DNA from 3 places in the Chitinophaga varians genome. Region 1 is predicted to be linked to each of the others. Evidence: riboswitches for the same ligand, from Rfam matches in the RefSeq annotation. Region 1 holds a riboswitch; each other region holds the start of a gene.
What was found. A riboswitch is a leader RNA that binds a small molecule or an ion and turns the genes downstream of it on or off. The one in region 1 is predicted to bind cobalamin.
Positions count from the first base shown of each region.

Region 1 (3,929 bases):
TGGCAGATGGAATGTTTTATCTCCGGTGTATGGCTTGTAGTTAGCTGAATGTTTGATCTGGGTATGCCCGCATTTTAAAGCACTGACCAAAGGGGAGATTCTGGTAATAAATTCGTCTTCAGACACCGGCTGCCGAAGGGTGCCGGCAATACTGTGATACAGTTTGGCCACGCTGTCTGCCGGGGTATACAGGCCATAAGCCGGATGGATATCTTTGAAAGCCGTGAATAAGACCGACAGGTCCGCCTGCATGCTGTTTTCGGACAACAGCAGCCCGGTGCTATCATTGCCGGGCGTTTTGTCGTGTCCGTTTTGATGGTTGCAGCTTGTCAATACAACAAAAAACAGGGTGATACAAAGGATCACCTGTAGCGGAACTTTCGTTGTTGTTTTCATAATTGTCGGGTATCCTATATTCAGAGGGTAAGATACCTTATAAAGATATCAAGTATTTGTATAATAAAAAGAGGTCGTCTTAATATTAAGACAACCTCCTCTTTCAGTATCCGGTGTATTTAGTTAAAGGATTCGGTGAAGAATATACCAGCAGGAAATTTCGTGTGGTCTTTATAGTTAGCGCTTAAAATATCTTTATTGTTAAAGTTGAACACGCTGATATTATTAGTCAGGTAGTCTCTGCCATAAGCCTTCATGGTGTTCAGGTATACTTCTCCTGTGACCGGATGTACAGCGATATTGTTGTATACGATGTTGGCATTCTGAACGACTGTCTTTGCATCTGCCATAAATTCAGTTGCGCCCATGCTGAAAACGTGGCGGTATATTTTGGTACCGGCGCCGCTGAAATAAAGCGTGTCCCCCTTAGCCGTGATGCCCGGCGTAGCCCCAAAACCTGCGCTCACGCTGCCTGTGATGATATCATTGGCTTTTATCAGGGAGTAGTCCCTGAAATTGATTTTGGAAATTTTAGCAGGTGATCCGGTGGTGGATACCCAGATATTACCGTCACTGGCTCTTACCACACCGCTTACAGACCCTTTCATATCCAAAGCATAGGTGAGCGTGTCCTTATTCGGTTCCACGACATATACTTTAGAGCCGGCGGCGGCAAATATTTTATTGTTGGAAACGGCCAGGGTCAGCTTGGCGGCAGACCGGGAGCCTTTGATAAAGGTGAGGGCTTTGGTGATCGGATTAAATCTGTATAAGCCATTGTTATCACGGATGATGACATTTTCCTCGTTTAACACTGCCACATGCGTAGGCCAGCTTAATGCGGCCAGTTCATCGTTGTAGGCGGCTACCTTTTTAAGCGTTTCCGCATTGGCCACAACGAGCAGGCCGTCGTTGCTAAAAGCGTCGCCTACCGCGTTCTTTTTACCGTTTTGGGAAATGATGTATATTTTGTTGTTGCTGATGAAGAGGTCTTGTGCCACGTTTCCCAGTTGGGTGCCATTGGCCTTAAAGTAAGCACTGTCCGTTATTACGCCTTTGGGACTGATGAATATCAGTGATCCGTTCTCCGTGGTCATGTTGCCCTCATTTAAAATAAAGGTGCCGTATTTGTATTTTCCATATACGGTAACACTTGTCTGGGAGGAGACCTTTTTATTATTGGTGGAAGCGGTGACAGCGATAATATGTTCACCCATGTCCGTTGATACAAATTTAAAAATGGAGTCGGTAGCGGTGGTGCCCTTGCCGTTGACGGTCCAGTTGAAGGTGCTGCCCTGTGGCGCCTTTGCTTTAAACACCAGGGTGTCTTCCTGTGCTACACCGTTTTGAGAAAGCACATTGATGATGGCTACTTCTCCGGTCCCAACCGGCATAGGCTCAGTAGAATCTTTTTTTGAACAGGATACCAATGCGACGGCGACGAACGCCCCAAATGCGAAAACGCTTTTTTTCATAAAATGCTAGTACTAAATGACTGGTTTGATAGCCTATCAGATGACATGCGAAAACAATAAGACGCCGAAATAATTTCAGTGCAAGTTGCATTCAAAGCCCTATCCTCGAAGCTTTAAAAATTATCTGCATTGGCAGGTCTCCTGGCTTGTTCTCACTTCGGACGGCCTTCCCGTTTTTATTCACTAAAAACAGTGGCGAGTAGATGTCCGGGTGTTGTTGCAGAACTTACAGTAGCGGGTCTGCTCAGGATTTACACCTGATTCCCTATTAATTTTAACATCGTGAAACCTATGTTAAAAACCAATTGCGGCGCGAAAGTACAATAAATTATTGAAAAAGAAAGAGGTGCCGTTTGTGTGAACGACTAAAAAAGAATACTTTAGCCAGCTGAATACCAGTTTCTTCAAAAAAGAAAAGAAAGATGATTAACCCAACCACAAACGTATACAGAAAACAACTGATCGAAGGCTTTTCCATTCCCGCGGTTATCCGTAATGGCAGTTATTTTTTTGTTGATATTGATGTTTATGCAGATGGCAGAGTAGACTGCTGGAACTTTGAAGATCTCGCACATTTTAAGGAAGATGTCAGAAGAGGTTGGGTAGTGTTGAATATCCCGGACAATGAAGCTATCTCTATTCATGGACTGGGCAGCTGGACCATCACCAATGGTTCCTGGTTGTTTGATGCGGAAAGTTTTATTGACTATGTGTTGCAGCTGATCAGGATACTCAACCCAACACTGGAAAATATCTACCAATACAGGCAAAAAGTTGTTAATGGTATTAAGATAGGAGAGAGCGCAAACGGAACTGTTTACAAAGAACAAAAAAGAACGGCCAATGATTTTTTTCCTGAAAAAATAGGCGGGGAAAGCATACACCTGTTTTATAAAGTGAGCGAGGAATACCACCTGGTTAAAGTGATCATTTTCCCCGACCTTACCATTCATCTGTCCCGTCTGGAAAAAACGGTATACACCACCCTGGAAGAATTCGAGGAATTAATAACCAAAGGAATAATTTTGTCGGAAGTTCCGGTACATGCTAAAGTCAACATACATGGCCTTGGAAGCTTTACAGTCCAAAAGGAGCAGTATGCCACCGATATCCGGGAGAAATTACTGGAAGTCCGGGACATTATCAGGGAGTTAAAGGGAGAGCCTTCTTCCATCGAAGTTTGCAGAACGGCGTATCAGCAATACCTGGACAATCCAACACTCGAAAATAAGGAGCAGCTGAAGAGCAGTTACGAAGCCGTGCCCGATCATCAGAAAATGTATGTCGGAGATATGGACACCAAAGATGTTGCTGTGAGAATGATCATCTATGGAGAGCAGGAAATTGAAAACTGGTCACATTACCGGGTCGCGAAAGCGAGGGGAGAGAAGTTGCCCGTTATCAATCTTCCTGCACCCAAAGATGAAAGCGATGAATAAGCATTTATTTTTAGTTCCAGTTGTCAACTTTGACATCAACAGGAAAGGGGGCGCCTTTCCCTGTTTCTACCAGTGATTTCAGGCTCATCAGGAATATGGCCCACTTCGTGCTGCAATGGTGCATGAACTCTACCGGCTCTTTCCAGTTCAGATGCTTAAACAGCAGGATGATGTAATCGCCTTCCTGTTTCAGTTCAAAACTGATGGTGGTGCCGATCCATTCCTGCGGGCCATCCAGTACTTCCCATTCCACTTGTGTGGGGGCTTGTAGTTTTTTGACTTTTATATCGAATCCATCATTGCCAAACCGGAATTCGATGATATTGCCCACCTGGTCACCTTCTCCTTTGGTGTCGGTGGTCCACCAGCCGGCAAGTCCGTCCCTTGTTGTAAGTGTGCGGTAAACGTTATCGGGCGAAGCCGTTTTAACGCCCACACGGTGTAAGATGTTCGCCATAGGAAATGTTTTTTTCAAAAGTAGTTTTTTGCGTGAAACTTGGCGGAGGGTGATATGGACAATTTTTAGCGGTGATTTGGACGTTGGAAGGAGATGGGAAATATTAAATATATGATGAAACATAAAGCAATTGTCTTTTTTGTATTTAGCTTAATAGTACTT
Region 1 is NZ_JABAIA010000001.1:977,379-981,307, reverse strand. Features, by position in the region: gene HGH92_RS03980 (S41 family peptidase) at 1-396, opposite strand, end outside; gene HGH92_RS03975 (DUF5074 domain-containing protein) at 516-1,790, opposite strand; cobalamin riboswitch at 1,985-2,192, opposite strand; gene HGH92_RS03970 (hypothetical protein) at 2,294-3,310, shown strand; gene HGH92_RS03965 (SRPBCC family protein) at 3,321-3,767, opposite strand; gene HGH92_RS03960 (hypothetical protein) at 3,879-3,929, shown strand, end outside.

Region 2 (3,929 bases), on a different contig from region 1:
GGTTCCAGCTGGCTGTAGCCGTTGCTATACTTCTGGTTGAAGCCTGCGTCGCTGAGGGCGAGCTGATAGGCCGCTTCCATCCGGGCCGGATCGGTGATAGAAAAAGGCGAGCCTTCCTTTTCGTCTTCCGGCTTAAAGTGCTGCGGTTTATCTTCGTTCTTGAAATTGCCCATGAATTTGATGAAAGCGCCTACTTTCTCATTTTCCTCTTCCAGCTGTGCTTTCGCTTCTGCCAGGCTTTTGCCGTCTAATTGTTTTACAAAGTCTGCTACAAACTGTGACGGCTGGTGACTTTTACAGGCCTGCACCGCCAGCATAACTGCTACGCATGTACTAAATCGGTTGGTGGTTCTCCTCATTGATCGTTATTAATAATTAAATATTGGGGGAATTGGATATAACAAACCCTTACGGGGGCGAAAAATAGTAAAAAAATGCTAACTGCCAAAAAAGCAACCACTTAGGCTTTTCCGGATTATGTACCGGAATGCACTAACATTATGCCGTCGCCGGTATCACTTCTTACCCCAGGCTCCTCTCCATTGAAGACGACCGTACCCGCCAATGCATGCAATAGCTGCTGCTGCTGATCAAAACAGTTTTATCGCCCTTTATCTGCATAAAAAAGCCGGGGGACACCCGGCCTTTATTTACGCTGTAATTTATACTGCCATTTATACGGCAAGATATTCCTCCAGAACACTCTTCACATCATTGGCAACATCGTTCACCTCTCTGCTCTCAATTCTGAATTTCGGCAGGAAATAAATCAACTCCTTGTCCTTGAACAGCGCGATAGATGGTGATGAAGGAGGAATGTCCGGTATGTAACTACGGAAACGCGCAGTCGCTTCCATGTCCTGACCGGCAAAGACCGTCACTATACGGTCCGGCTTTTTAATACTGTTGTCTTCCATGATTTTCCTGATAGCAGGGCGGGCTACACCGGCAGCACAACCGCAGATGCTGTTGATGATCACCATTGTTGTTCCATCCTGGGCCATCGCTTTGTCTACATCCGCCGGCGTAAGCATTTCCTTTACGCCCAGGTCGGTCAGCTCATCTTTAAATGGCTTAATTAATAAAGGGGAATAAGGCATGATAATGTATTTGAGGGTTAGAAATGGGTAATCATATCACATTCTATAACACCACAACGTTTCAAAATGTTACCGGCAGATACAGCTTTTTTCTGACAGAGGCAGCTTTAAAAACCATTTAATACATTGAAAACCAGCAACAAAAAGCACCTTACAAAAACCGTTTGGCTTTTATCTGGCGAATTGTATACTTTCGCAGGCACAATCAGTTCTTACTTTATTTCTTATCAGCCGGAGAGGTTTTACTTCACGTAAATTAATAGGGAATTGTGTGTAAATCACAAGCTGTCCCGCAACTGTAAGTAACTTAAAGGTTTTGCCACAATGATGTCCACTGCCGCAAGGTGGGAAGGACGGCAAAATGTTACAAGCCAGGAGACCTGCCTAACCGGATTTGACAATGCTTTCGCGGATTGAAGTAATGTCGGATGATTTTCTCTGTGTACCTATGGGCATCCTGTGCCCTGCAGGGAGATCGTTTATGCTTCTCCGTCATTCCCCTTCCGCGAAACATCGTGAAATTCAGCAAAGAACTTTTAATTGATTTCATCATTTTAAAAGTTTCAGATGCGCACACACAATCTTGGCTACCCGAGGATAGGCAGCCGGCGTGAACTCAAAAAATCCTGCGAAGCTTACTGGGCAGGCAAACAGACACTGTCTGAATTATTAGCCACAGGGCAAGGCATTCGCCAAAAGAACTGGCAGCTTCAACAGGATGCCGGTATTGACCTCGTCCCATGCAACGACTTTTCCTTTTATGACCAGGTGCTGGACATGAGCCTGATGCTGGGCGCTATTCCAACGCGTTACATCCCCCTGATCACCGAGCGGCAATTGTCCGCCACCGACCTGATGTTTGCCATGGCAAGGGGTTATCAGCAGGACGGTTACGACATCACTGCCATGGAGATGACCAAATGGTTTGATACCAACTACCACTACATCGTCCCGGAATTCACGGCAGCACAGCAATTTGCACTCTTCTCTGAAAAAGCCATCGATGAGTTTAAAGAGGCCAGGCAGCAGCAGATCAATGCCAAACCGGTATTGCTTGGTCCTGTTTCATACCTGTTACTGGGCAAGGAAAAAGAACAACACTTCTCCCGTATTGAACTGATAGACCGCTTGCTGCCAGTGTATCTGCAGATCATCGGTAAACTGTATGATGCCGGCGCACGGACCATCCAGCTGGACGAGCCTTGCCTTTCCCTCAATCTGGCAGAAAAAGAAAGACAGGTGTTCAGCAGTGCCTATCACAACATAAAAGCGGCTTTCCCCGACCTGCATATCATATTGGCAAGCTATTTTGAATGTTATGGTGATAATCTTCCTACAGTCCTTCAACTGCCTGTTGACATCCTGCACCTTGATCTGGTGAGATGTCCGAGCCAACTGGGGGATATCCTTGCGTCCCCGTTACTGTCCGATACGATGCAACTGTCACTGGGACTGGTAGACGGAAGGAATATCTGGATCAATGACTACCGTCATTCCCTGTCACAGATATCGCAAGCCAGCAGTAAGCTCGGGGCCGGCAGGATATGGATCGCCCCTTCCTGTTCCCTGCTGCACTCCCCTTGTGACCTCAGCCTGGAGAGCCAGGAAAATACCCTGACGCCAGAAATCAAACAGTGGCTGGCCTTCGCCAAACAGAAAATCGAGGAAGTGGTAACATTACGGCAGTTGGCCTCCGCATCACCGGCAGCAGCCGCAACAGCCGGGCTGGAAGCAAATATCAGGGCTATAGAAAGCAGGAAAACATCTCCCCTGGTCCACGACCACAACGTAAAACAACGCACCGCTAAAATAACAGATGCCGATGCCCGCCGGCAGCACATCTTTGCAGAACGCAGGATACAGCAGCGGGCCGCGTTAAAACTGCCGCTGTTTCCCACTACCACCATCGGCTCTTTCCCACAGACCAAAGAAATACGCACCTGGCGCGCCGCACTCAAAAAACAGGAAATCACCCCGGAGCAGTACGATGCCCTGCTGAAAACAGAGACAGAGAAAGCTATCCGCTGGCAGGAAGAAATTGGCATCGATGTGCTGGTACATGGTGAATTTGAGCGTAACGATATGGTGGAATACTTCGGAGAACAGCTGTCAGGCTTCGTTTTCACAGAGAACGGCTGGGTGCAGAGTTATGGCTCCCGCTGTGTGAAACCACCGATCATCTATGGTGACGTACACCGCGAAACACCCATGACCGTGTACTGGTCCAGCTACGCCCAGTCGCTGACCCACAAACTGGTGAAAGGCATGCTGACCGGCCCGGTGACCATTCTTCAATGGAGTTTTGTCCGTAATGACCAGCCCCGCAGTGAAACCTGCACGCAGATTGCCTTAGCGATCAGGGATGAGGTGACAGACCTGGAAAAAGCCGGCATCAGGGTGATACAGATCGATGAACCGGCCATCCGCGAAGGACTGCCGTTAAGAAAAGAAAACTGGCAGGAGTATCTCCAGTGGGCCGTGCGCGCGTTTCGTATAGCCGCCAGCGGTGTAAAAGATGAAACACAGGTGCACACGCATATGTGTTATTCAGAGTTCAATGATATCATTCAACATATTGCCGATATGGATGCCGACGTGATCACCATCGAGTGTTCCCGTTCGCAGATGGAGCTGCTGGACGCATTCGCCGCCTTCCGCTATCCAAACGAGATCGGGCCCGGCGTATATGACATCCACTCTCCGCGGGTGCCTGCGGTAGATGAAATGACCGCGCTCATGGAAAAAGCCAGGGCTGTTATCCCGGCAGACCAGCTGTGGGTAAACCCCGACTGCGGCCTGAAGACACGTCACTGGGACGAAACACGGAAA
Region 2 is NZ_JABAIA010000002.1:1,324,057-1,327,985, reverse strand. Features, by position in the region: gene HGH92_RS19965 (WG repeat-containing protein) at 1-359, opposite strand, end outside; gene HGH92_RS19960 (BrxA/BrxB family bacilliredoxin) at 675-1,100, opposite strand; cobalamin riboswitch at 1,321-1,503, shown strand; gene metE (5-methyltetrahydropteroyltriglutamate--homocysteine S-methyltransferase) at 1,668-3,929, shown strand, end outside.
Region 2: another riboswitch for cobalamin. It lies ahead of metE (5-methyltetrahydropteroyltriglutamate--homocysteine S-methyltransferase); the one in region 1 lies ahead of HGH92_RS03975 (DUF5074 domain-containing protein).

Region 3 (3,929 bases), 910 kb from region 1:
CGGTATACCGCACTGTTTCTTTCAACGCGGCGGTATTGGCGTCATACATCAGCCAACGGTTATCGTTGCTGGCGCCGAACTGGTCTGTGAGCGTGATCACCAGCAGTTCATTGCGCGTGGCGTTATAGCGTACGGCAGAACCGTAGAAATATTGACCGGAAGGCACTGTCAGGAAAGGCGCTGACAGCGACGCGGGATTACCCGGAACATAACGGTACAACTGCGTACCACCATATTCGATGTTGCCGCCAATACCGGCAGTGGACTGACGGGCGGCAATAAACACGGATGATCCGTCAGATGTCAGGGAACCGGAGCGCCAGGACAGATAAGCCCAAGGGTTAGTAGTGGCAAAAGGCAGTTTCACACGGGACACCGCCAACGAAGCCGGGTTAATGGCCACCAGTGAATCTTTACCGGCTACCCAGACAGTGCCGTCATTGGTACGGGCAAAGCCTGCGTCGCCGATACCAAATTTTTTCGCGATGCTGTAGTCGGATACGTTCAGTGCCACTACCCCATCGTCTTTGGTCATCACAAACACATAGTTGCCAGCCAGCAGCATATCGCCCGCAGGGCCGCTAATGCCTGCTACTTTGGCGCCCAGCGATGGCCCGGAGAGGCTGATGCGATAAACACCGTCCACCGCGCTCAGCAGCCCTCTGCTGGCATCTACGCCTACGAAGGCATAACCTTCACTTTGAGGCAGATTGGCAATCCTGCCGGTTTCCACCAGGGAATTGGCATCAGTGGCCACCAGCGGGCCTCCCACTTTTGCGACCATATACACCTTGCCATTGTAGATAGTGGCAAACTGCAGTGTGGAGGTAGTTGGGCCCAGGTTTTTACCGGGGTTCTCCGCTTTGTAGATGTCTTTCGCTACTTTGTTGCTGTCATAGCTATAGTACCACAGATCACCATTGTTGACACCGTACTGTCCTTCATGTACCATCAGGAAGCCGTTTTGATATTTGCCGAGGAGGGTTGCACCGGCATGTACCGCATTGGCGTTTTCTTTGGTTATCAGTCCTAACCCGGAATCGGTGTTTTCTTTTTTACAGGCGGCGAACAGGATTAACAGCGAGGCCGCCAGGGCCAAACACTTGATTGATTTCATAGTTTACAAATTGTGGTTATGCTAAATAAAAAATGAGCATCATAGGACATCCGGTCGTTCATAGGAGGCAAGGGTTATCCATTTTGTTTTTCACTCAAAAACAATTTGCTACAATAGCTGCTTTTCACAGCCTGAAAAAACAGTACAGGTTTTCTTTCCCGTACCCGCACGCAGGTGAAACAAAAAAACAAATACGCGAATATAAAGCCGGCAGGCCTACATTCTACAGCCTTTCACCCGAAAGCGACGAATGGTGATCACAGCTGGCAGGTCTTCTGGCTCTCCTGCTTTTCCGGAAACCTTCCCATCCGCAATCGCAGACAGTGGTATGGAGCAAACTCCGGAAAAACATTGCCGGTTATAAGCCGGCAGGCAGGATTACAGCTACGGGGATAGCTCCGGTTTTACACCGGATTCCCTTTTAATGTTCTGCATGAACAGAACAACCAGTTGCCTTACAAACGTACGTTAACTTCCGCTTATATCCAATAAAATAAAGCGCAAAAAATAAAGTGGCTGAAAACCACGCTGGAGCCCCAGCCCGTGGCAGGTTCCCGGATTCCCGTCTTTATCCGCCACTGAATTAGTCAAGCCTTAAAAAACCTACAATATTTTAGGGAATAACTATATTTTGGCAAGCATATCTTAACCGAATTAATTGTTGTTCTTCAAACCCTTATTTTATGAAAAAACTATTTGAAAAAACCTGTCCCGCCATCTGGTTGCTGATGGCCTTCCTCCTCTTTTCCTGCACTAAACCCGAAAAAAAACTATCCCCCCTCGATGCAGGCGAAAAAACAATGGGGGCTTTACTGTTACAGGGTACGCCCATCAACAACCTGTTATTTGAAAGCAAAATCATGCAGGAGAGACAGGGTAACTTTACCGGGTACAATTTTCTTACTGGTGATGTGACGGGCGACGGGCGGGCCGATCTCATCGCTGTTACGCCACAATTTGGCCGTGCTGTCGTATGGGAAAATAAAGGTTATGTTTTCGGTGCTCCTGTAGCCTGGATGGAGAACCAGGGCAATTATAGCGGATATAATTTTATGGTGTCTGATATGTCTGGTGACGGAAAAGCCGATCTGATAGCTGTTGAGCCACAGCTTGGGAAAGCGGTGATCTGGAGAAGCAGTGGCAGTGGTTTTCCATTGATGGCTCCCCTAATGCAGAACCAGGGCAATCTTAGCAGCTATACATTCCTGACGGCCGATATGACCGGTGATGGAAAAGCCGATCTGCTGGCCGTTACGCCGGCCACCGGCCGCACCATTATCTGGCCCAGTACAGGTAACGGGATGGGAGCCGCCGCGGTATGGACAGACAACCAGGGTAACTATACCGGTTATACGTTTTTGGCGGCTGATATGACCGGAGACGGAAAGAGCGATCTGGTAGCAGTCATACCCCAACCTGGCCGGGCAGTAATATGGAACAGCACCGGCAGCAGTTTGGGGACGGCCGCTTCGTGGATGGAGAACCAGGGCAACTACACCGGCTATAATTTTATGGCGGCCGATATGACCGGCGATGGCCGGAGCGACCTGGTGGCCGTTACACCACAATATGGTCGCGCCGTAATGTGGAACAGCACTGGCAGTAGCTTCGGAGTTGCCGCCGCCATGATGGAAGGGCAGGGTGATTACTCCGGCCACACCTTTTGCCTGGGAGAGTTCAACGGCACTGATTTCTCCGGTGATAGACGATATGACCTGCTGGCTGTAAAAGATACCACCGGCCAGGCCACCTTATGGTCCTACAACCATGCGGTATGGAAAGTCGATTCTACTGCCATTAAACCCGCGGAGTTGCAGCATCTCGGTGGTAATGCGTGGAACAATGATGACATCCAGCAACCTTACCTCGTATACATGCCGGAGCAAAATAAACTATTAATGCAACTGCTCTCCTTCCCTGCTGTGCCCAACGGTGTTAACAGCAGTCAGCGGGTGCTGGTGTCCAGTACAGACCAGGGTGCAAGCTGGAGCGGCAGGTCACAGTTCCCGATAGGCAAGCCGATAGGTTTGACCTATGCTGGTAATGGGGTATTATATTCTTTTGAAGAAGATTTTAACCACCTGTTCTATAAAAGCACTAATTACGGTGTCTCCTGGGCCTCCACCGGTACTCCTCCGACATCAACCACGTCCATCTATGCCTGGAACCCGGTATTGGTAACCAACAGTGGCGGCACGCAGCAAATAACCGAAACCGGATATAGTCAGAACAATCTCCCTTTTGGGCAGAATGTTAATTATTTTTCACAGCCCTTTATCCGGTCTTCCACCGACCAGGGTGCTACCTGGAGCATACCCAGGGCTGTCACTAACTGGAAAGGCTATAATGAAGTCAGCCTCGTGGTTGCCGGCAATGGCGACTGGGTAGCTGCGTTAAGGAAAGATACGGACCCGTCACAGTTTAATTATAACGATCACCAGGTAAACTACGATAACTATAGTGGGTTGGCTGTTTCAATTTCAAAAGACCAGGGGGCTACCTGGTCCAATCCTCAGGTACTGTTTTCGTATGGCAGGCACCATGCCTCAGTCATATTGTTGAACGATCAGCACACTTTACTGATGACGTATGCGGTCCGCGTTGGTGGCGCACGGTGCGGAACAGATGATAATTTCTGTAACTCGCCTGATGGTTATCCTTATTATGGCATCGAAGCTGTCGTAAGTACAGACAATGGAGCAACCTGGAATATTGATAAAAGATATGTTATTTCAAGATGGAAAGGCAATCTCCCTTTAACCAACCCCAACTATTTCTTCCGTTCCTGTCAGTCTACGTCCACCGTACAGCT
Region 3 is NZ_JABAIA010000001.1:70,761-74,689, forward strand. Features, by position in the region: gene HGH92_RS00290 (DUF5074 domain-containing protein) at 1-1,117, opposite strand, end outside; cobalamin riboswitch at 1,365-1,583, opposite strand; gene HGH92_RS00295 (FG-GAP-like repeat-containing protein) at 1,801-3,929, shown strand, end outside.
Region 3: another riboswitch for cobalamin. It lies ahead of HGH92_RS00290 (DUF5074 domain-containing protein); the one in region 1 lies ahead of HGH92_RS03975 (DUF5074 domain-containing protein).